Regions from separate parts of the Diaphorobacter oryzae DSM 22780 genome, predicted to be linked through region 2. Evidence: riboswitches for the same ligand, from Rfam matches in the RefSeq annotation. Region 2 holds a riboswitch; the other holds the start of a gene.
The links. Region 2 has a riboswitch for glycine ahead of gcvT (glycine cleavage system aminomethyltransferase GcvT). Riboswitches for the same ligand answer to the same signal wherever they lie in the genome.

Region 1: it holds a riboswitch for glycine, as region 2 does, so the genes downstream of both, BP68_RS15290 (D-amino acid dehydrogenase) here and gcvT (glycine cleavage system aminomethyltransferase GcvT) in region 2, are expected to answer to the same signal.

What each region holds. Positions count from the first base shown of each region.
Region 1 covers NZ_JCANUL010000011.1:16,873-27,104, forward strand. The annotation lists gene BP68_RS15255 (sensor histidine kinase) at 1-1,619, shown strand, start outside; gene BP68_RS15260 (response regulator) at 1,661-2,362, shown strand; tRNA gene BP68_RS15265 (tRNA-Phe) at 2,426-2,501, shown strand; gene BP68_RS15270 (tyrosine-protein phosphatase) at 2,647-3,399, shown strand; gene BP68_RS15275 (HU family DNA-binding protein) at 3,479-3,916, opposite strand; gene BP68_RS15280 (PhaM family polyhydroxyalkanoate granule multifunctional regulatory protein) at 4,143-4,895, shown strand; gene BP68_RS15285 (FIST signal transduction protein) at 4,942-6,219, shown strand; gene BP68_RS15290 (D-amino acid dehydrogenase) at 6,291-7,619, opposite strand; glycine riboswitch at 7,713-7,821, opposite strand; gene BP68_RS15295 (YXWGXW repeat-containing protein) at 7,955-8,368, opposite strand; gene BP68_RS15300 (helix-turn-helix domain-containing protein) at 8,558-9,310, opposite strand; gene BP68_RS15305 (hypothetical protein) at 9,446-10,232, shown strand, end outside.
Region 2 covers NZ_JCANUL010000001.1:442,383-452,614, reverse strand. The annotation lists gene gcvP (aminomethyl-transferring glycine dehydrogenase) at 1-2,219, opposite strand, end outside; gene gcvH (glycine cleavage system protein GcvH) at 2,294-2,668, opposite strand; gene gcvT (glycine cleavage system aminomethyltransferase GcvT) at 2,757-3,896, opposite strand; glycine riboswitch at 3,955-4,075, opposite strand; glycine riboswitch at 4,091-4,187, opposite strand; gene BP68_RS02070 (fatty acid--CoA ligase) at 4,380-5,954, shown strand; gene BP68_RS02065 (TRAP transporter large permease) at 6,005-7,282, opposite strand; gene BP68_RS02060 (TRAP transporter small permease) at 7,368-7,862, opposite strand; gene BP68_RS02055 (TRAP transporter substrate-binding protein) at 7,985-8,956, opposite strand; gene BP68_RS02050 (Lrp/AsnC family transcriptional regulator) at 9,254-9,709, shown strand; gene BP68_RS02045 (ABC transporter ATP-binding protein) at 9,782-10,232, opposite strand, start outside.

The DNA of each region.
Region 1 (10,232 bases), on a different contig from region 2:
CGGCGCGGCAGGAGCGCATCGCGTTCCAGATCGAGGGGCTGGACGACATCAACGACCCGCTGGCCGCGGACAACGCGCGCGTGCGGGCACTTGTGCTGGTCGCCAACCCGGGCGTGGGCCTGCTGGCCGAGCCGCGCTTCGTGCAGGCCACGCTGCCGCTGCCCCAGGCCCTGGTGGCCAATGCCATCGCCGTGCAGGAGGCCAACCGCGAATACCAGGAGCGGGCGCTGGCGCGCGGCGGGCTGCGGCGCATGTACATCGGCACGCTCACGCTGAGCCTGTTCCTGGCCGTGTTCGGCGCGGTGCTGCTGGCCGTGGTGCTGGGCAACCAGCTGGCGCGCCCGCTGCTGGTGCTGGCGGACGGCGTGCGCGAGGTGGCGGCGGGCAACCTGTCGCCCAAGGCCGCGCTGCAGAGCAAGGACGAGCTGGGCGGGCTGACGCGCTCCTTCGCCCTCATGACGCAGCAGCTGGCCGAGGCGCGGGGTGCGGTCGAGCAAAGCATGGGCGAGCTGGAGGCGGCGCGCGGCAACCTGCAGACCATCCTGGACAACCTCACCTCCGGCGTCATCGTGCTCGACGGCCAGGGCGTGGTGCAGTCGTCCAACCCGGGGGCCACCCGCATCCTGCGCGCGCCGCTGGCGGCCTATGAGGGCAAGCCCCTGGCCGATGTGCCGGGCCTGGCCGACTTCGCGGCCGCGGTGCAGCGCCACTTCGACACCTTCTTGCGCGACCGCGACCACCACGGCGTGGGCCACTGGCAGCAGCCGTTCGAGCTGCACGCGTCGGGCGGCGGCGTGACCACGCAGGGCACCAGCCTGGTGGCGCGGGGCGCGGAGCTGCCCGACCACGCGCGCCTGCTGGTGTTCGAGGACATTTCCGAGATCGTCTCGGCCCAACGCGCCCAGGCCTGGGGCGAGGTGGCGCGGCGCCTGGCGCATGAGATCAAGAACCCCCTGACGCCCATACAGCTATCGGCCGAACGGCTGGAACTCAAGCTCACGGGCAAGCTGCCCGACGCCGAGCAGGCCGTGCTGACCAAGTCGGTCAAGACCATCGTGGACCAGGTGGACGCGATGAAGCGCCTGGTCAACGAGTTCCGCGACTACGCCCGCCTGCCCGCCGCCGAGCTGCATCCGCTGGATCTCAATGCGCTGGTCTCCGACGTATTGCAGCTCTATGGCGCCGAAACGGCGAAGGTGCCCGTGGAGGCCGAGCTCGATCCGCGTTGCCCGCCCATTTCCGGCGACGCCCAGCAACTGCGCCAGGTGGTGCACAACCTGCTGCAGAATGCGCAGGACGCGACGCAGCAGGCCGCAGAGCCTGGCGGCCAGCCAACGGCCGCGGTGCGCATCAGCACGCGCTGGAGCGAGTCGGCTAAGCGCGTGCGGCTGGTTGTTTCCGATTGCGGGGCGGGCTTTCCGCCGCACATCCTGCAGCGCGCGTTCGAGCCCTATGTCACTACCAAGGCACGCGGCACGGGCCTGGGCCTGGCAGTCGTCAAAAAAATCGCCGACGAGCATGGCGCGCGGATCGATTTGGTCAACCGCATGGAAGGCGGCGTGGTGATGGGCGCTCAAGTGTCGCTATCATTCGCCCCTGAATCGGCGGTGGCGCTCTAACACAACACCGCGGCACGTGCAGCAAGGGTGCATCTATACACATGGCAAACATTCTGGTGGTCGACGACGAGCTGGGTATCCGGGACCTGTTGTCAGAAATCCTGAACGACGAGGGGCACAGCGTAGACCTTGCCGAAAACGCCACGCAGGCACGCAGCGCGCGTCTGGCCAGCAGCTACGACTTGGTGCTGCTGGACATCTGGATGCCGGACACAGACGGCGTTTCGCTGCTCAAGGAATGGGCCATGGCCGGCATGCTGACCATGCCCGTGATCATGATGAGCGGGCACGCCACCATCGACACGGCCGTGGAAGCCACCCGCATCGGCGCGTTCTCGTTTCTTGAGAAGCCCATCACCATGCAAAAGCTGCTCAAGGCGGTTGAGCAGGGCCTGGCGCGCAGCATTCCCAGTTCACAGCAGCCATCGGCCGCAACGGCGGTTCCTCATACGGCTGCCGCGCATTCGTCCGATACCAATGCCATGGTCAACGGCGCTGCGCCCGCGGTACCGGTAATGCCCATGGCTGAACAGGCTCCCTTGTCTCACCAGGGATTTAATCTCGATCGCCCGCTGCGCGAAGCGCGCGACGGGTTTGAAAAGGCCTATTTCGAGTTCCACTTGGCCCGCGAGGGCGGCTCCATGACCCGCGTGGCGGAAAAGACGGGGCTTGAGCGCACGCACCTGTACCGCAAGCTGCGCCAACTGGGCGTGGATCTGGGGCGCAACAAGCGCAACGGCTGATTCGCAGATATTTTTCATGCCTTGGCATAGGTCCTGTTTTTTCGAGCTATAATTCAAGGCTCAGGCCCGGTAGCTCAGTTGGTAGAGCAGAGGATTGAAAATCCTTGTGTCGGCGGTTCGATTCCGTCCCAGGCCACCATATCAAAAACGCCTCAGCACCCTTCGGGTTCTGAGGCGTTTTGCATTTCCGTAACCATTAGATGCATGCCACGGAGCTGCCGCGGCCATGTGCGCCACAGCCCGGTGTCACGTGAAGCTGCGTGCTTTGGACTACAGTGTTCTGCATGGATGACTATTCACGCTCTCTTTCGCTTTCCGGGGCCTCCAACTTTCGCGACCTGGGTGGGTATGTCGGGGAGGAGGGTCGTACCGTGCGGTGGCGCAGGCTTTTCCGGTCCGACCATCTGGCGGGGCTGACGCCCGAGGATGCCCGTGTGCTGGCGGGGCTGGGATTGACGCGCACCGTGGATTTCCGGGGACAGGCGGAGAGTGCGGCGCTGGCATATGCCCTGCCGGAGGTGCGCTACCACGCGCTGCCCATCGAGCCTACGGTGGTGCAGCGGGCCAAGGAGATGGCGATAGCGGGCCACCAGATCACGGCGCCGATTGCGGTGGGGCTGATGCAGGACACCTACCGGGCCTTCGTGTCCGACAACGCGGAGCAGTTTGCCGGGCTCTTCGAGCAATTGCTGGCCGATGACACGCCGCTGGTGTTCCATTGCACGGCGGGCAAAGACCGCACGGGGTTTGCCGCCGCATTGATCCTGCTGGCCCTCGGGGTGTCGCGCGAGGTGGTGATGCAGGACTATCTGCTCACCAATGGCTTGTACCGCCGCCCGGCGGGGCTGAAGAGCTCCGCGCCGGAGGCCGTGCTGAACGTGATTTGGCGCGTGCAGGAGGATTTTCTGCAGGCGGCGTTGCAGGCCGTGGAGCACGACCATGGTGGCATGCAGCAGTACCTGTCGCAGCGCCTCGGCGTGAATGAAGCGGCGCGCAAGCGCTTGGCGGACCTTTACCTGCAGCCGCGCGTGGCGTGATGCCGCCGCGCGGCAGGCCTGCCGCAGGCAAAGAAAAAGCAGCCCGCGGGCTGCTTTTTCTTTGGGGGCGTTGTGCCGATCAGAGCGTGGCGTCCTTGAGCTTCTTGAGGGCGCGGGTCTTGATCTTGACCGATGCGGGCTTGGCCGGGAACCAGCGCTCTTCGCCCGTGAACGGATCCTTGCCGAAGCGCTTTTTCTTGGCAGGCACCTGCTGCAGGCCGATCTTCAGCAGACCGGGCAGCGTGAACTCGCCGGAGCCCTTCTTGTGCACGGAGCCGAGGATGGCCGTCTCCAGCGCCGCGAGCACGGCCTTGGCGGCCTTGGGCTCGACGCCGGCTTGCGTGGCCAGGTGGGCGACCAGGGCCGTCTTCGTGAAGGGCTCCTTCACGGGCTTGAGTGCAGCTGGTGCAGCGGGCGCTGCGACCTTCTTCACGGCGGCCTTCTTGGCGGGTGCCGCAACCTTCTTGGCGGCGACGGTCTTCTTCACCGGTGCGGTGGTTTTCTTTGCAGTTGCCATGGTGCTGGATATTTTTTGAATGTCGGAATGCATGCCAGTCAAGCTGGTGCCCGAATTCTAGGCGGTGTCTGTGCGCGCAGTGGCAGTATTCATGCGGGTTTGCACGAGAAAACCACGCATTGACGGGGTTTGAGGGGCATGCGCAGGAGGTGTGCGCGCTGGCGCGATGCGGGGCATTGGCGGTAAGCTGTCGGCCACAGTCCCATTCCCACGCACAGGAGCGGCCATGAGCGATACCTCCCCCTTCGGCTTCGGGCGCTTCGTCCCGGGCTTCGACTTCCTGCAGAGCCTGGCCAAGGGCGCCGCCGCAGGCATGCCGGCCATGCCCGCGCTGTCGGGCTGGGTGGCGCCCACCGTGAGCGTGGAAGAGCTCGACAAGCGCATCCAGGAGCTCAAGGCCGTGCAGTTCTGGCTGGAGCAGAACGCGCGCGCGATCGCCGCCACCGTGCAGGCGCTGGAGGTGCAGAAGATGACGCTGGCCACGCTGCAGGACATGAACATGGCCATGGGCGACCTGGCCGGCACGTTTGGCGCCGCGCGCGCCGCAGCCGACAGCAAGGCGGGGCGCGCGGCTACCGCGGCTGCCGCGGCGCCTGCGGCATCGCCCGCGCCGCCGCCCGACGAGCCCCCGCCAGCGGCGGCGTCGGCGTCCGCAGCCCCCGGCATGGTGGACCCGATGCAATGGTGGGGCGCGCTGACCAGCCAGTTCCAGCAGATCGCGGCCAATGCAATGCAGGATGCGGGTTCGCACCAGGCGGCGTTCGAGGCCACGCGCGAGATGGCCAGCGGCGCCCTCAAGACGGCCACCGACATGGCCGCGCAGATGGCGGCGCAGGGCATGCAGGGCGCGCGCGCCGCGACCGCGGACCCGGACGCCCCCAAGGCCAAGGCTGCCGCCAAGCCACGCACCGCAGCACGCAAGGCCGCCCCCGCAGCCAAGAAAGCTGCCGCACCCCGTGCGCGGCGCGCTCCGGGCTGACGCAGGGCCGCACGCCGCGGCCTCACACATGCACCAGGGGTGATCGATGAAGCTCTTTCCCAATGCCCACGCCACCCATCCGCAATGGCGCATGGCCGCCGCGCTGGCGCTGGCGCAGCTCAAGGCCCAGATGGCCTTGCCGCAGTACGCGGCGGCGCCTTCCCTGGGCCTGCTCTACATCACGGACCACTACGCGGACGACGCCGCGGCGCTGCTGTGCTATCTGGAGGCTGAGCTGCCCTCGATCACGGACTGGTGCGGCACCGTGGGCGTGGGCGTGGCGGGCAACAACGCGGAGCATTTCGACGAACCCGCGCTCTCGCTCATGCTGTGCGACCTGCCGCGGGCGCAGTACCGCGTGTTCTCCGGCGTCGCGCCCCTGCCGCACGGCGTGCCACGTCCGGGCGAACCGGCCTTTGCCGCCCACAAGGCGCTGGTGCATGCCGACGGCCACACGCCCGAGCTGCAGGAGCTGCTGGCCGAGATGGCGGAGCGCACCGACAGCGGCTACCTGTTCGGCGGCGTGGCCGCTAGCCGGGGGCGCAGCGTGCAGTTCGCGCTGCACGAGGGTGGCGATGCGGCCGTAGGCGGCGTGCTCCATGGCGGCCTGTCGGGCGTGGCCTTTGGCTCGCAGGTGGATCTGGTCTCGCGTGTCACGCAGGGCTGCCAGCCCATCGGCCCGCTGGCCACGATCACCGCGGCGCAGGACAACGTGGTGCTGGAACTTGACGGCGAGCCTGCGCTGGATGTGCTGCTGGACACCCTGGGAGTGACCCTGGTGGGCGACCCGCAGCCCGCGCTGCGCGCGGTGCGCGCCACCCTGGTTGGCCTGGTGGATGCCGGCGCGCCGGCGCAGCAGCGCACGGGCCACTTTGGCGCCGACACGCGGGTGCGCCACATCGTGGGGCTGGACGCCACGCGCAACGGCGTGGCCCTGGCCGAGCCGGTGGAGGTGGGCATGCGCCTCGCGTTCTGCCAGCGCCATGCGGCCGCGGCGCGTGCCGACCTGATGCGCATCTGCGCCGAGATCCGTGAGGAGCTTGCGCCCCAGCTCGAGGCCGAGCAGGCCCGGCCCTTGCGGGGCGCCGCCACGGGCGCCGAGCCGGCGGGCGCGCGCCGCATCGCCGGCGCCGTCTACGTGAGCTGCTCGGGCCGCGGTGGCCCGCACTTCGGCGGCCCGGGTGCGGAGCTGCAGATCGTGCGCCATGCGCTGGGCGATGTGCCGCTCGTGGGCTTCTTCGCCGGGGGCGAGATTGCCGCCCACCGGCTCTATGGCTACAGCGGCGTGCTTACCGTGTTTGCCCGCCCCGCCGTAGATGCTTGAGGTCTTTGAGGCTTGCAGCGACCGTCCATCAAGCGTAATTAGCTATTAAATAAATAGCATATGGTGGTGGCTCAGGTGGTGAGCGCCGCCGGCCGTGCGCCGCATGCGGGCCGGGGCAGGCCGCAGAAGGCAAAGTCCAGCTCGGGCGCCAGCCCGCTGACGATGCGCGCGATGGATTTGCCCGAGCCGCAGGCATGCGTCCAGCCCAGCGTACCGTGGCCGGTGTTGAGGAACAGGTTGCCGTACCGCGTCTTGCCGATCAGCGGCACATTGCTCGGCGTGGCCGGGCGCAGGCCGGTCCAGAACTGGGCCTGGCTGGCGTCGCCCGCGCCGGGAAAGAGCTGCTCCACACGGCGCACGATGGCCTCGCAGCGCACGGTGTTCAGCTCGCGCCCGTAGCCGTTCAGCTCGGCCGTGCCGGCCACGCGCAGCACGTCGCGGCCGGGCTGGCCGTCGCGCTGCGCGCCGGTGTAGCGCGAGAACACCAGCTTGTATTCGTCGTCCGTCAGGCTCACCGCGTAGGCGGCGGCCGCATCGCGCACGGGCAGCGTCACCGAATAGCCCTTGGCCGGGTAGATGGGCAGGCGCAGGCCCAGCGGCTGCGCCAGCAGCGGGCTGAACGAGCCCAGCGCCAGCACGTAGACGTCGCCGTGCACGCGCTCGTAGCGGCCGGTCTCGTCGGTGATCTCCACATGGTCGATGGCGCCGCCCGCCTGGCGCAGCGCCGTGATGTGGCAGCCCAGGCGAAACCGCACGCCCGCCGCCTGCGCCACGCGGGCCAGCTCGCGGGTGAACAGGTTGGCGTCGCCCGACTCGTCCTCGGCCGTGTAGGTGGCACCCGCCAGCAGCGGGCGGATGTGCGCGAGCGCGGGCTCGATGCGCACGGCCTCGTCGGCGCTCACCACGCGGCGGTCGCAGCCCAGCGCGCGCATCTGCTCGGCGGGGGCCAGCGCGCCCTCGAATTCCTGGGCGCTGGTGTAGAAGTGCAGGATGCCCTGCGCGCGCTGGTCGTAGCGCAGGCCCGCGTCCTGGCGCAGCTGCTGCAGCGTGCTGCGGCTGTAGCTGCCCAGGCTCACGATCTGCTCGATGTTGTGGCGCGTGCGCGCGGGCGTGCATTCGCGCAGAAACTGCAGGCCCCAGAGCCACTGGCGCATGTCGGCGCGCAGGCGAAACAGCAGCGGCGCGTCTTCCCGGCCCAGCCACTGCAGCACCTTGAGCGGCGCGCTGGGATTGGCCCAGGGCTCGGCATGGCTCACGGAGATCTGGCCGCCGTTGGCGAAGCTGGTCTCGGCGCCGGGCGCGGCCTGGCGGTCGATGACCGTGACCTCGTGGCCGAGTTGCTGGAGGAAATACGCAGAAGTGGTGCCGACAACGCCGGCACCGAGAACGATCACGCGCATGGTTTACAAGCCTTTTTCAAGGTTTGCACAGACTGGGCGCGCGCGAGCAGCTATTGAATGCATAGCGAACAGCGGGCGCGACATGGCCTGGCTGCCGCTCCCCCTGTCCTTGGTACCTGAGAGATTCACGCCGCACGACCCGCGCGGTGCTTGCTCCTTCGGTGCGCCACGGCGGGCGTGGCGGCTCTCCAGACGGCTGTGTTGGTGTGCAGTACGGAACCTGAGCGTGTATGGGAGTTTGCGCCTTCGGTGAAACGGCGAGGGGCCGTCTGCTCTCCTGCGTGGCGCATCGTACCAGCGGACATGCGCCGCGGGAATGCGGCGCGGGCGCGATGTCAGTGGCGGTAGGGATTGTCCGGACGGCGGTCGTAGCGGTTGCGCACGCCGTCACCGTCGCGGTCCCAGCCGCCGGCCGCGTAATGCCAGCGGCTGCCGCGCCGCTCCCAGTGCGGCTGGCGGTAGTGGTAGCCCGGGCGCACGCGTATCCATTGGCCTGGCACCCAGACATGGCGGTGGCCGCGCGACTCCCAATGGCCCTGCGACCACACCATGCCGCGGCGCGGCGGCGGCACGCGCTCGTAGCGCGGCGGTGGAGGCGGCGGGTAGTGGGCGACCTGCGCCTGGTGCATGGGGTAAGGGGGCGAGCCGGCCTGGATCACGACGGTGGCGCCCGCGGCGGCATGGGCGGCGCCGGCGGCAGCGAGCGTCAGTGCGGCCAGGCTGGCGGCGGTGAAGAGGGTGCGGGCCATGGTGTTCTCCTGTGGGTGGGCGTGCGGCGGATGCCGCGCCGTCTGGAGTCCATGGTGCCCCGCGCAGGTCAACGCGCGGAAAGCGTTGGTGACCGCCCGGAAAACGGTTGTGAGCAGCTGTGTTGGCGGTGGTCTTTTATGTAAAAAGTACTTGCAGCGCTTGCCAGTAATGCGCTGGTAGCTATTGATTCAGGAGCTTTTGGCGGGCGCCGTGCGGCGCATGGCGGCGAAGGCCTCGAACTCCCAGCTGCGCATCGCCAGCAGCAGGGTGTAGCCCTCGCGCTCGCGCTCGGGCAGGCGCTGGTCGGCCAGGTGCTGCTGCGCGAAGTCCTGCGCCACGCGCTGCAGGCGCTCCATGAAGGCCGGCGCCAGGCTGCGGCCGATGGCGCCATGCACCAGCAGCACGCCCTCGCCGGGGCCGTCGAAGCCGCCGTTGAAATAGTCCAGCAGGGCATGGTCGCGGAAGTAGTGCATCACCGGCCCGTGCGGGCGCCAGCGGAAGGTCTTGGCGAGCTTGAGGCGGTAGCGGTTGAGCGGCCGCAGTTCGATGATGCCGATGCGGTCGAGCTGCGCGAGGTACTTGATGCCCTCGGCCTCGCTGAGCCGGTAGGCGCCCACGATCTGCTCCAGCGTCCACTGGCTGAGCACGCAGATCGCCATGAGCAGCAGCTTCTTGTCGGCCACCACGGCCCGCTCCTGGTCGAGGCTCAGCTCGCTGAGCAGGGGCTGGCTTTCGGCCACGCGGCGCGCCAGGTCGGCGAAGTCGAGCCGCAGCGCCCGGCAGATGGCGTCGATGCGCGACAGCGGCATGTCGCCCTTGGCCAGCATGCGCTTGACGCTGGACTCGGCCATGCCGATGGCCCGGGCCAGATCGGCATAGGTCATCTGGGCGGCCTTCAGCTCTTTCTTCAGGGCGGTGACGAGGTCGGCGGTGGTGCTCATGGGTATCGATTATGGATACCTGCGGCGCTCGGGGTTTGTTCTGGTGCATTCAGGCAATGCCTCAAAAGCTGTGCCTGCCGACACTGCGCGCCATGGCGTCCCGCAGGGGGGCGCCCTTGAGCGAAGGAGTGCGCGATGCACCTGTGGATCCTTTCCGCCCAGCGCCTGCGCTGGCTCCTGGCCGCCGTGGTGGCCGTTTTCCTGGGCTTGGCCTGGGGCCTGCCCCCGCTGGCGCAGGCGCCCCACTACCACGCCTTTGCCGACCAGCGCGCCTGGGCCGGACTGCCCTGCGCGCTGGATGTGCTGAGCAACGCCGCTTTCGTGTTGGCCGCGCTGGCGGGGGCCTGGGCGCTGAGCGGGCCACGGGCGCGGCGCCTGCCCGCTGCACAGCGCGCCCTGGCGGCCATGTTCTTTGCCGGCCTGGCGCTGACGGGCGGCGTCTCGGCCTGGTACCACTGGGCGCCGCACGACGCCACGCTGTGGTGGGACCGCTTTGGCATGCTCTGGGCCTTTGCCGGGCTGCTGGGCCTGGCTGTCTCCACCCGCGTGGATGGCCGCACGCCTTGGGCCGTTGTGGCCGCCGTGCTGCTGGGGGGCGTGGCCGCGCTGCAGGCGTGGGCGGCCACGGGCAACCTGCTGCCCTGGGCGGTGCTGCAGGGCGGGGGCGTGCTGGTGTTGCTGGGGCTGGCCTGCGTGGCGCCACTGCCGGGTGCGCCGCCGGTGCGCTGGGGTGCGGTGGTGGCGCTGTATGCCGTGGCCAAGGCGCTGGAGGCCGGTGATGCTGCCGTGTTTGCCGCCACCCATGCGGTGGTGTCCGGGCACAGTCTCAAGCATGTGGTGGCCGCCGCCGCAGCGCTGCCGGTGGCGTGTGCGCTGCGGCCGTGGGTCACTGGGAGCGAGGGCACAATCGCCAGCCTGCCTT
Region 2 (10,232 bases):
AGATAGGGCACCAGGTCTTCCACCACGCACACCGGGCCCACGCCGGGGCCGCCGCCGCCGTGCGGAATGCAGAAGGTCTTGTGCAGGTTCAGGTGGCTCACGTCGCCGCCGAATTCGCCGGGCGCGGCCACGCCCACCAGGGCGTTCATGTTGGCGCCGTCCACGTAGACGCGGCCGCCGTGGCGGTGCACGAGCTGGCACAGCTCCTTGACCTGCGTCTCGAACACGCCGTGCGTGCTCGGGTAGGTGATCATCACGCAGGCGAGGTTGGCGCTGTGCTGCTCACACTTGGCCTGCAGGTCGGCCAGGTCCACGTTGCCGTTGGCGTCGCATTGGGTCACCACCACCTGCATGCCCACCATCTGCGCGCTGGCGGGGTTGGTGCCGTGCGCGCTGCTGGGGATCAGGCAGATGTTGCGGTGGCCCTCGCCACGCGCCTGGTGGTAGGCCTGGATGGCCAGCAGGCCGGCGTACTCGCCCTGGCTGCCGGCGTTGGGCTGCAGGCTGATGCCGGCGTAGCCCGTGGCCTGGCACAGCCAGGCGCGCAGCTGCTCGTCGAGCAGGCGGTAGCCCTCCAGCTGATCGGCTGGCGCGAAGGGGTGCACCTGGGCGAACTCGGGCCAGGTGATGGGGATCATCTCGCTTGTGGCGTTGAGCTTCATGGTGCACGAGCCCAGCGGGATCATGCTGCGATCCAGCGCTAGGTCCTTGTCGGACAGCTGGCGGATGTAGCGCAGCATGCCGGTTTCGGAGTGGTGGGTGTTGAACACCGGGTGGGTCAGGAAGGCGCTGGTGCGCGCGAGGGTCTCGGGGATCAGCGAGGGGGCGCCGGCGTCCATGGCCTCGATGGTGGGCAGCGGCTGGCCGTCCCGGGCAAAGACCTTCCACAGCAGTTCGATGTCGGCGCGGGTCGTGGTCTCGTCCAGCGAGATGCACAGGTACTCATTCCAGGCTTTTCGCAGGTTTGCGCCCACCTGTACTGCGCGAGCAGCTATTGAATCAGTAGCATCCTTGGTGTGCAGGCTGAGGGTGTCGAAGGCCGTGCCATGGTGGCGGCTGGCAAAGCCCAGTTGCGCCAGGCCCCGGCTCAGGATGGCCGTGAAGCGTGCCACGCGGCGGGCGATGCGCGTCAGGCCTTCGGGGCCGTGGTACACGGCGTACATGCTGGCGATCACCGCCGGCAGCACCTGGGCCGTGCAGATGTTGCTGGTGGCCTTTTCGCGGCGGATGTGCTGCTCGCGCGTCTGCAGCGCCAGGCGGTAGGCGGGCTTGCCGTGCACGTCCACGCTCACGCCTACCAGGCGGCCGGGCAGGCTGCGCTTGAACTCGTCGCGGCAGGCCATGAAGGCCGCATGCGGGCCGCCCGCGCCCATGGGCATGCCGAAGCGCTGGGTGGAGCCCACCACGATGTCGGCTCCCCATTCGCCGGGGGCCTTCAGCAGCGTGAGCGCCAGCAGGTCGGTGGCGACGATGGCGGCGGCCTGCTTGGCGTGGATGGCTTGCACGTCGGCCTGCCAGTCCTGCACCCAGCCGCTGCTGGCGGGGTACTGGATGAGGGCGGCAAAGAAATCGCCGGCCAGTGCGGCCTCCCATTCCTGCGCCGAGTTCGCCACCACCACGGTGATGCCGATCGGCGCGGCGCGGGTTTGGATGACCTCGATGGTCTGCGGATGCGCGTCGCCAGCGACCACGAAGACATTGCTCTTGGACTTGACCGAGCGCTTGGCCAGCGTCATGGCTTCGGCGGCGGCCGTGGCCTCGTCGAGCATGGAGGCGTTGGCGATGGGCATGGCCGTCAGGTCGCAGACCATGGTCTGGAAGTTGACCAGCGCCTCCATGCGGCCCTGGCTGATCTCGGCTTGGTACGGCGTGTAGGCCGTGTACCAGGCGGGGTTCTCCAGGATGTTGCGAAGGATCACGCCCGGCGTGTGCGTGCCGTAATAGCCCTGGCCGATGAAGCTCTTGAGCACCCGGTTCTTGCCCGCCAGCGCCTTCAGTTCGGCCAGCGCGGCCGCCTCGGTGGTGGAGGGCGGCAGGTCCATGTCTTGGCTGCGCGCGATGGAGCGCGGGACGATGGAGTCGATCAGGCTGCGGCGCGAGGCCTCGCCAATCACGGACAGCATGTGGGCCTCGTCGGCGGCGTCGATGCCGATGTGGCGGGGCAGGAATTCAGCGGCGTTTTCGAGCGCAGCAAGGGGCAGGGGGGAGGGCATCTGCATGGCGAGGGATCAGTCTCAAGTGCGATGGGGCGTGAGTGGGGCGCCGCACGGTGGTGTGCGGCGCCGCTGCTGCATCAGGCGTTCTGGGCGAAGGCCGTGTAGGCCGTCTCGTCCATCAGGCCGGCCAGCTGGCCAGCGTCGCTGAGCTTGACCTTGAAGAACCAGCCGGCACCCAGGGGGTCGGTGTTGGCGAGCGACGGGTCGGCGCGCAGGGCCTCGTTGACCTCGACGATCTCGCCCGACACGGGCATGTAGACGTCGGCCGCGGCCTTCACCGACTCGACCACGCCGGCCACGTCGCCCTGGGCGAAGCTGGCGCCCACGGCGGGCAGGTCCACGAACACCACGTCGCCCAGCGCGTCCTGCGCGTGGACGGTGATGCCCACGACCGCGGCGGTCGTATCGGCGGCGTTGATCCATTCATGGTCTTTGGAAAACTGGATGCTCATGGGGGCTCCGGGAAATAGATGGGATTGACAGGGGTTGTTGAGAATGGTCAGCCCGCACTGTAGCCGGGCTGATGGGCCAGCGGCGGCTTCAGCCGCGGTAGTAGCGCGTAGGCACGAACGGCGTGGCTGCCACCTCCATGGGCACGGCCTTGCCGCGCACCATGGCGTTCACGCGCGTGCCCATGGCGGCGAAGGCCGGCGCCACGTACGCCAGGGCGATGGGCTTGTCGGCGCTGGGGCCGAGCAGGCCGCTGGTGACTTCGCCGATGCGCTCGCCGGCCTCGCTGTGCAGCTCGGTGTGTTCGCGCACGGGCACGCGCTCCAGCGCCACCAGAGCCACGCGCTTGCGTTGAAGGCTGGCCGGGTTGTCGATCTGGGCCAGCACCTTGTCGGCCCCGGGAAAGCCGCCGGCGCGCGCGCCGCCGGTGCGGCGCACCTTCTGGATGGCCCAGTTGAGCGCGGCTTCGGGGGGCGTGGTGGTTGTGTCGATGTCGTTGCCATAGAGGCACAGGCCGGCCTCCAGGCGCAGCGAGTTGCGCGCGCCCAGTCCGACGGGCTGGACCTCGGGCTGAGCCAGCAGCGTTCGCGCCAGATGCTCGGCCTGCGCGGCGGGCACGGAAATCTCGAAGCCGTCCTCGCCGGTGTAGCCGCTGCGGGTAACAAAGCAGGAGGCGCCGGCAAGGTCGAAGCTGCCGCCCGTCATGAAGACCAGTTGGCTCACGCCGGGCGCCAGGCGCGCAAGCACCGCCGCCGCCTGCGGGCCCTGCAACGCCAGCAGAGCCTGATCCGGCAGGGGAACGACCTGGCAAAGGTGGCCGATGCGGGCCTGGATATGGGCGATGTCGCCCACCTTGCAGGCGCCGTTGACGATGACGAACAGCTCGTCCTGCGCCACGCGGAAAAACATCAGGTCGTCGATGATGCCGCCCTCGTCGTTCAGCAGCAGGCCGTAGCGCTGCTTGCCCACGGGCAGGTCGATCACGTCCACGGGCATCAGGCTCTCGAAGGCGGCCGCGGCGTCCGGACCGACCAGGCGCAACTGCCCCATGTGGGAGACGTCGAACAGGCCGGCGGCCGTGCGCGTGTGGTGGTGCTCTGCCATCAGGCCGGCGGGGTACTGCACGGGCATGGAATAGCCGGCAAAGGGCACCATGCGGGCACCGAGTTCCAGGTGCAGGGCGTTGAGCGGCGTGGTCAGCAGGGGGGCAGCAGTGGCAGGGGCGGACACGGTGTTTCTCCAGGGCAAATAGAAACCGCGGCTGGCCCGAAGGGGCACCAGCCAAGGAATTTGCCCCGCTGTCCGCTTTACCTGAGAGATTCACCCCGCACCTTCCGGGCGTGGGGGTTTGCTCCTTCGGTGGACGGCCCGCGCATGGCGCGTGGCCGCCTCTCTCCAGCAAGGGAAACGCCCGCATCCCTGCGGGCGTGTCGTCAGTCCTTTTGCCTGAGCGTTCGGCTGCTGCCTGCGCCTTCGGCGGCCCGCACGCATGGCGCGCGGGCTCTCTCCTGACGAATCCGCGCAGTATAGCGGGCGGTCGGATGCCGACGGACGCATGGCATATGCATAGACGCAAAGGCCATGAGGCGCTTCCTATACTTTTGCGCCATTCCGGGCTTTTCCCGGTGTCGGGAGGCCGGTTGTGGTTCGTTTTTCTTCGATGACTGTGCGCCGATGGGCGCGTTCACTGTTCACCGTTTTGCAGGAGGTCGCATGAGCCATTCTGCGTTGACGCTGGGCGACACGCTGGCCTGGCCAGCCCGCTATCTGCCGCGCAAGGAGGCGTTGGTCGTCTCCGACGGTGAGGGGCGGCGCGCCTGGACCTACGCCGAACTGGATGCCGAGGTCAACCGCCATGCCCGCGGCCTGCAGTCGTTGGGCGTGGAGCGCGGGGACGTGGTGGCGGCGTTTCTGTACAACACGCCGGCTTTCGTGTTCACGCTGCTGGCCTCGGCGCGCCTGGGCGCGGTCTTCAACCCGATCAACTACCGCCTGGCGCCGCAGGAGCTGGCGTTCATCCTGCAGGACGGCGGAGCCAAGGTACTGGTGTTCGAGGGCGAGGGTTCGCAGGTGGTGGAGAAGGCCCGCGCGCTGGCCGGGCAGGTGCAGCACTGGATTTATGCGGACCCCGGCGCAGCACCCGCGTTTGCCACGGCGCGCCTGGATGCACTGGCGAAGGCCCAGGCGGCCACGCCCGTGGATGTGGTGGTGGATGAACACGACCCCTGCATCCTTATGTACACCAGCGGCACCACGGGCCGTCCCAAGGGCGTGTTGCACACCCATCGCAGCAAGCTGGCGCACAACGCGATGATGCACCAGGTGATGCAGTTCCGCCGCGAGGATGTGGGCCTGGCACTGGCGCCGCTGAACCACACGGCGGAGCTGCACACCAGCTTTCTGCCGCGCCTGCAGGTTGGCGCCACGCAGGTGCTGCAGCGCCGCTTTGACGCGGCCGACGCGCTACGTTTGATGGAGCAGGAGAAGGTCAGCTTCTTCTTCGCGGCACCGACCATGATCACCATGCTGCTGAACGATCCGTCGCTGGAGGGGCGGGACCTGTCCTCCCTGCGGCTGGTGGAGTACGGCGGCGCTTCCATGGCGCCGCACCTGATCCGCGAATGGTCGCGTCGGGTCGGCTCGGGCCTGGTGCAGGTGTTCGGCACCACGGAGATGGGGCCTTGCATGTCGGTGCTGTATCCCCATGAGCAGCTCAGCCACGCGGGATCGGCGGGGCTGCCGTCGCTCAACCATGATCTGGTGGTGGCACGGCTGCGCGGCGATGCGCAGCCTACGGACCCATCCGAGCCCTGTGCAACCGGAGAGGTGGGCGAGATTCTGGTGCGCGGCCCCTGCATGATGGCCGGCTACCTGAACCGCCCCGAGGCCAACGCCAAGGCGCTGGCCCATGGCTGGTACCACACGGGAGACCTGGGGCACCTGGATGCCGATGGCTACCTGTGGATTCGCGACCGCATCGACTACATGATCAATTCCGGCGCGGAAAACGTGTACCCGCGCGAGGTGGAGGATGCGCTGATCGAGCACCCCGATGTGCTGGAGGTGGCGGTGGTAGGGGAGCGGGACGAGCGTTGGGGGCAGGTGGTGGTCGCCCACGTGGTGGCGCGCCAGGGAGCGCAACTGGAGCCGCAGGCGCTGGATGCGTTCCTGCTGCAGGGGGAGCGGCTCGCTGGCTACAAGCGGCCCCGGCGCTACCACTTGGCGGAGAGCCTGCCCAAGACCACCAGCGGCAAGATCCAGAAGCACCTGCTGCGGCAGGCCGCGTGAGGCTTCGGCGGCAGAGCCCGGGCAGCGCATGGCTGGCCGGGCTCTGCCGCTCACCTGGCGTACACCAGATCGCGCAGGAACAGCGAGATGGACGGCACGTAGGTGATGACCAGCAGGCATGCCAGGATCAGGCAGACAAAGGGCAGCAGGTGGCCGACGATGCGGTCCAGCGAGATGCGCGCCACCGTGCATGCGGCGAACAGGTTCACGCCGAAGGGCGGTGTGATCATGCCCAGCGCCAGGTTCACCACCATGATCAGGCCGAAGTGCACCGGGTCCACGCCGAAGTGCATCGCCACCGGCGCAAGAATGGGGGCGAGCACGATGATGGCGGCGCTGGTCTCGATGAACATGCCGATCATGAACAGCGCGGCATTCACGCCCAGCAGGAACAGCGCGGGCGACTGCAGTACCTCTTGCAGCCAGCGGCCGATGGCGTCCGGCACGCCGGCGCGCGTGATGAGAAAGGCGAACAGGCCGGCGTTGGCAATGATGAACATGATCACCGCCGACGAGATCGCCGACTTGCGCAGAATGGCGTACAGGTCTTTGATCCTGATCTCGCGGTAGATCAGCATGCCCACCACCAGCGCGTAGAACACGGCCACGGCCGAGGCCTCGGTGGGCGTGAACACGCCGCCGTAGATGCCGCCCAGGATGATGACGGGCATGAGCAGCGCCCAGCCGGCCTGCAACAGCGCCTTGCCGAACGGCATGCGGCCGTCGCCATCGGCCTTGCCCCAGCCCTTGTACTTGCAGTACGCCCACACGAACAGCATCAGCGCGCCGCTGATGAGCAGGCCGGGCCCGAAACCGGCAATGAACAGCTCGCCGATCGACACCTCGGCGGACACGCCGTACAGGATCAGGGGAATCGATGGCGGAATGATCACGCCCAGCTCGGCGCTCGTGGCCTGCAGCGCGGCCGCGTAGCTCTTGGGGTAGCCGTGCTTGATGAGCGCGGGAATCAGGATGGCGCCGATGGCGAAGGTGGTCGCCACCGACGAGCCCGACACCGCCGCGAAGATCATGCAGGTGAGCACGCAGGTCATGGGCAGGCCGCCCTGCACGCCGCCCACCAGGCTCTTGGCGAACTCGACCAGCCGCCGCGAGATGCCGCCCGTCTCCATCAGGTTGCCCGCCAGGATGAAGAAGGGAATGGCCGCCAGCGGAAACTTGTTGATCGACGCGAACATCTCCTTCACGGAGATCAGCATGTTGGCGTTGGACGCCTGTATGCCCAGGATGGCGGACAGGCCGATGGAGACGGCCACGGAGATGGTGAGCGCGAAGCACAGCACCATGGTGGAGATCATCACCGCGGTCATAACGTAGCCCCCACGCTCGGCATTTCATGTCCTCGCTGCCCCCCGAGGGGGCCGTTCGCTTGCTTGAGGCGGCTCTGTGCTGTGCTCATTGCGCGGTCTCCAGTTCATGGCGCTGCGGGTCGATCAGGTTGCCCACGATCCCGAAGACGCTGAACAGCCCGCCCACGGGCATGGCCAGGTAGGCCCAGAACATCGAGACCGACTCCAGCCCCGCCATGGATTGCACGCCGCCGCGGCGCGCATAGTCCCAGCCCCACCAGATGATCACGCCGATGAGGGCCAGCGCGGCCAGGCACACCGCCCAGTCGAGCACGCGGCGCAGTGCCGGCGGGCTCCAGCGGTAGAGCACGTCCACGCTGACCATGGCGCCCTGGCGGAAGGCCATGGGGATGGCCAGAAACACCATCCAGATCAGGCTGAAGCGGATCAGGACCTCGGTCCATTCGGCGGGCTCTTCGAAGACGAAGCGCATCAGGATCTGGAACATGCCCAGCGTGGCGGCCAGGGCCAGCATGGCGCAGGCGCCCCACATGGCGACGGCGGTGCTCCAGCGCTCGCAGGAGAGAAGAAAGAATTTCATGCGTGGTATCCGTTAGATGCTCAATGAAAAACGCCCGTGGCGCATGATCCACGGGCGCTGATAGCTATGAAATTAAAAGCAAGAGAGGCATGGGGCAGGGCATTGCCGGCATGCCGCCCCGCTCACTTGAAGTTGCGGATCTTGTCGAGGTTGGCCTTGCCGAACTCTTTCTCGAACTGCGCATTCACGGGCGTCAGCGCCGCGACGAACTTGGACTTGTCCAGGTCGTCGATCACCGTCATGCCCTTGGCGCGCAGGTCGGCCACGCCCTTGGCGTCGTCCTCGTCCACGCGGGCGCGGTTGGCCTTGGCGCCTTCCTTGGCGGCGTCGATGAAGGCCTGCTTGTCGGCGGCCGACAGCTTGTCGAAGGTGGCCTTGTTCATCACGAAGATGCAGGGCGAATACACGTGGCCGGTGAGCGAGAGATGCTTTTGCACCTGGTCGAACTTGGCCGAGATGATCACGGGCAGCGGGTTCTCCTGCCCGTCCACCGTGCCCTGCTGCAGGGCGGTGAACACCTCGGGGAAGGCCATGGGCGTGGTGATGATGCCAAAGCCTTTGTAGGCGGCGATGTGCACCGGGTTCTCCATGGTGCGCATCTTCAGGCCCTTGAGGTCGCCGGGCTCCTTCACATCGCGCTTGCTGTTGGTCATGTGGCGAAAGCCGTTCTCGGCCCAGGCCAGGGCCTTGAAGCCCTTGGCATCGAACTTGGTGAGCATTTCCTGGCCGATGGTGCCGTCGAGCACGGCGCGCGCATGGGCCTTGTCGCGGAACAGGAAAGGCACGTCCAGGATCTTGGTCTCGGGCACGAAATTGGGGATGGGGCCGGTGGAGCTGAAGGCCAGCTCCTGCGTGCCCAACTGCACCGCTTCGATGGATTCGCGCTCGCCGCCCAGGGCGCCGTTGTAGAAGGTCTGGACCTTGTAGCGGCCGCCCGTGCGCTTTTCCACTTCCTTCGCGAAGGTGTCGATGGCCACGCCCTGGTGAGAATTCTGTGCCACCGAGATGCTGATGCGCATGGTGGTCTGTGCGTAAGCCGTTGCGGTGATGCCCAATGCCAAGCCCAGGCCCAGCGCAAGTTTGTTCAGCTGCATGTTGTCTCCTGTATGTCTGCGGGTGCTGCCAAAAATTATGGCAATGCAACATGACCCAGGTCATCGGGGTTTGTGCTGGGACGCAGAGAAGGAGAGGGGCGGCGCGTGGTGCCTTGCCAAGCCCCGGCCCGGCGGTAACCGGGCGGGGTCTCGTCAATGTCGTGCACTCCGGTAAGAGCGCCTTGATGGAGAGAGTATGCGCGCCAGGCCGTGGATGAATTTCCTGAATTTCTTGTTATTCGCGATGTTTCCGGCAAAATTTTCTGCTGATCTACGTATTTGTGAATAATGTCGCGAATGGATCGCCTAGACAGAAAAATTCTCTCCGTCCTGCAGGCCGATGCGCGCGCCAGCCTGCAGGAGATCGGTGCGGCCGTCGGCCTGAGCCCCTCGCCATGCTGGGGGCGCATCAAGAAGATGGAGGAGGCCGGCGTGATTGAGGGCTACACGGTGCGCCTGAACCCCCTGGCGCTGGACCTGGGCGACACGGTGCTGGTGCAGGTGACGCTGGACAGCCATTCCGACAACACGCTGGAAAAGTTCGGCGAGGTGCTGGCCAGCATTCCCGAGGTGGTGGAGGCGCACCTGGTCTCGGGCGACTACGACTATCTGCTGCGCGTGGTGGTGAAGGACACGCGCGACTACGAGCGCCTGCTGCGCGAGAAGCTCTACAAGATCAAGGGCATACGCCACAGTCGCTCCAGCTTCGTGCTGCGCACGCTCAAGAAGGCGGACCTGCCCCTGGGGGTTTGAAGCAAAAATAGCTGCCAGCGCCCATGGGTAGGGTGCAAGCAGCTATTAATTCAGGAGCAATGCGGGCAGGCGTCAGCCGAGCAGCAGGGCGTCGTCGGAGAGCTTTTCGCCGCGCACCTTCTCGAACATCTGCAGCAGGTCGGGCACGTCCATGCGCTGGCGCTCCGCGCCCGACACGTCCAGCACCACCTGGCCCTGGTGCAGCATCACCGTGCGCTGGCCCACGTCCAGGGCCTGGCGCATGCTGTGCGTGACCATCATGGTCGTGAGCTGGTTCTCGGCCACGATGCGGGCCGTGAGCTGAAGCACGAAGTCGGCCGTGCGCGGGTCGAGCGCGGCGGTGTGCTCGTCCAGCAGCAGGATGCGCGAGGGCTGCAGCGCCGCCATCAGCAGGCTCACGGCCTGGCGCTGGCCGCCCGAGAGTAGGCCGATGCGGTCGGTAAGGCGGTTTTCCAGTCCCAGGCCCAGCGTGGACAGGCGCGAGCGGAACATCTCGCGCTCGGAATGCTTCACGGCGCCGCGC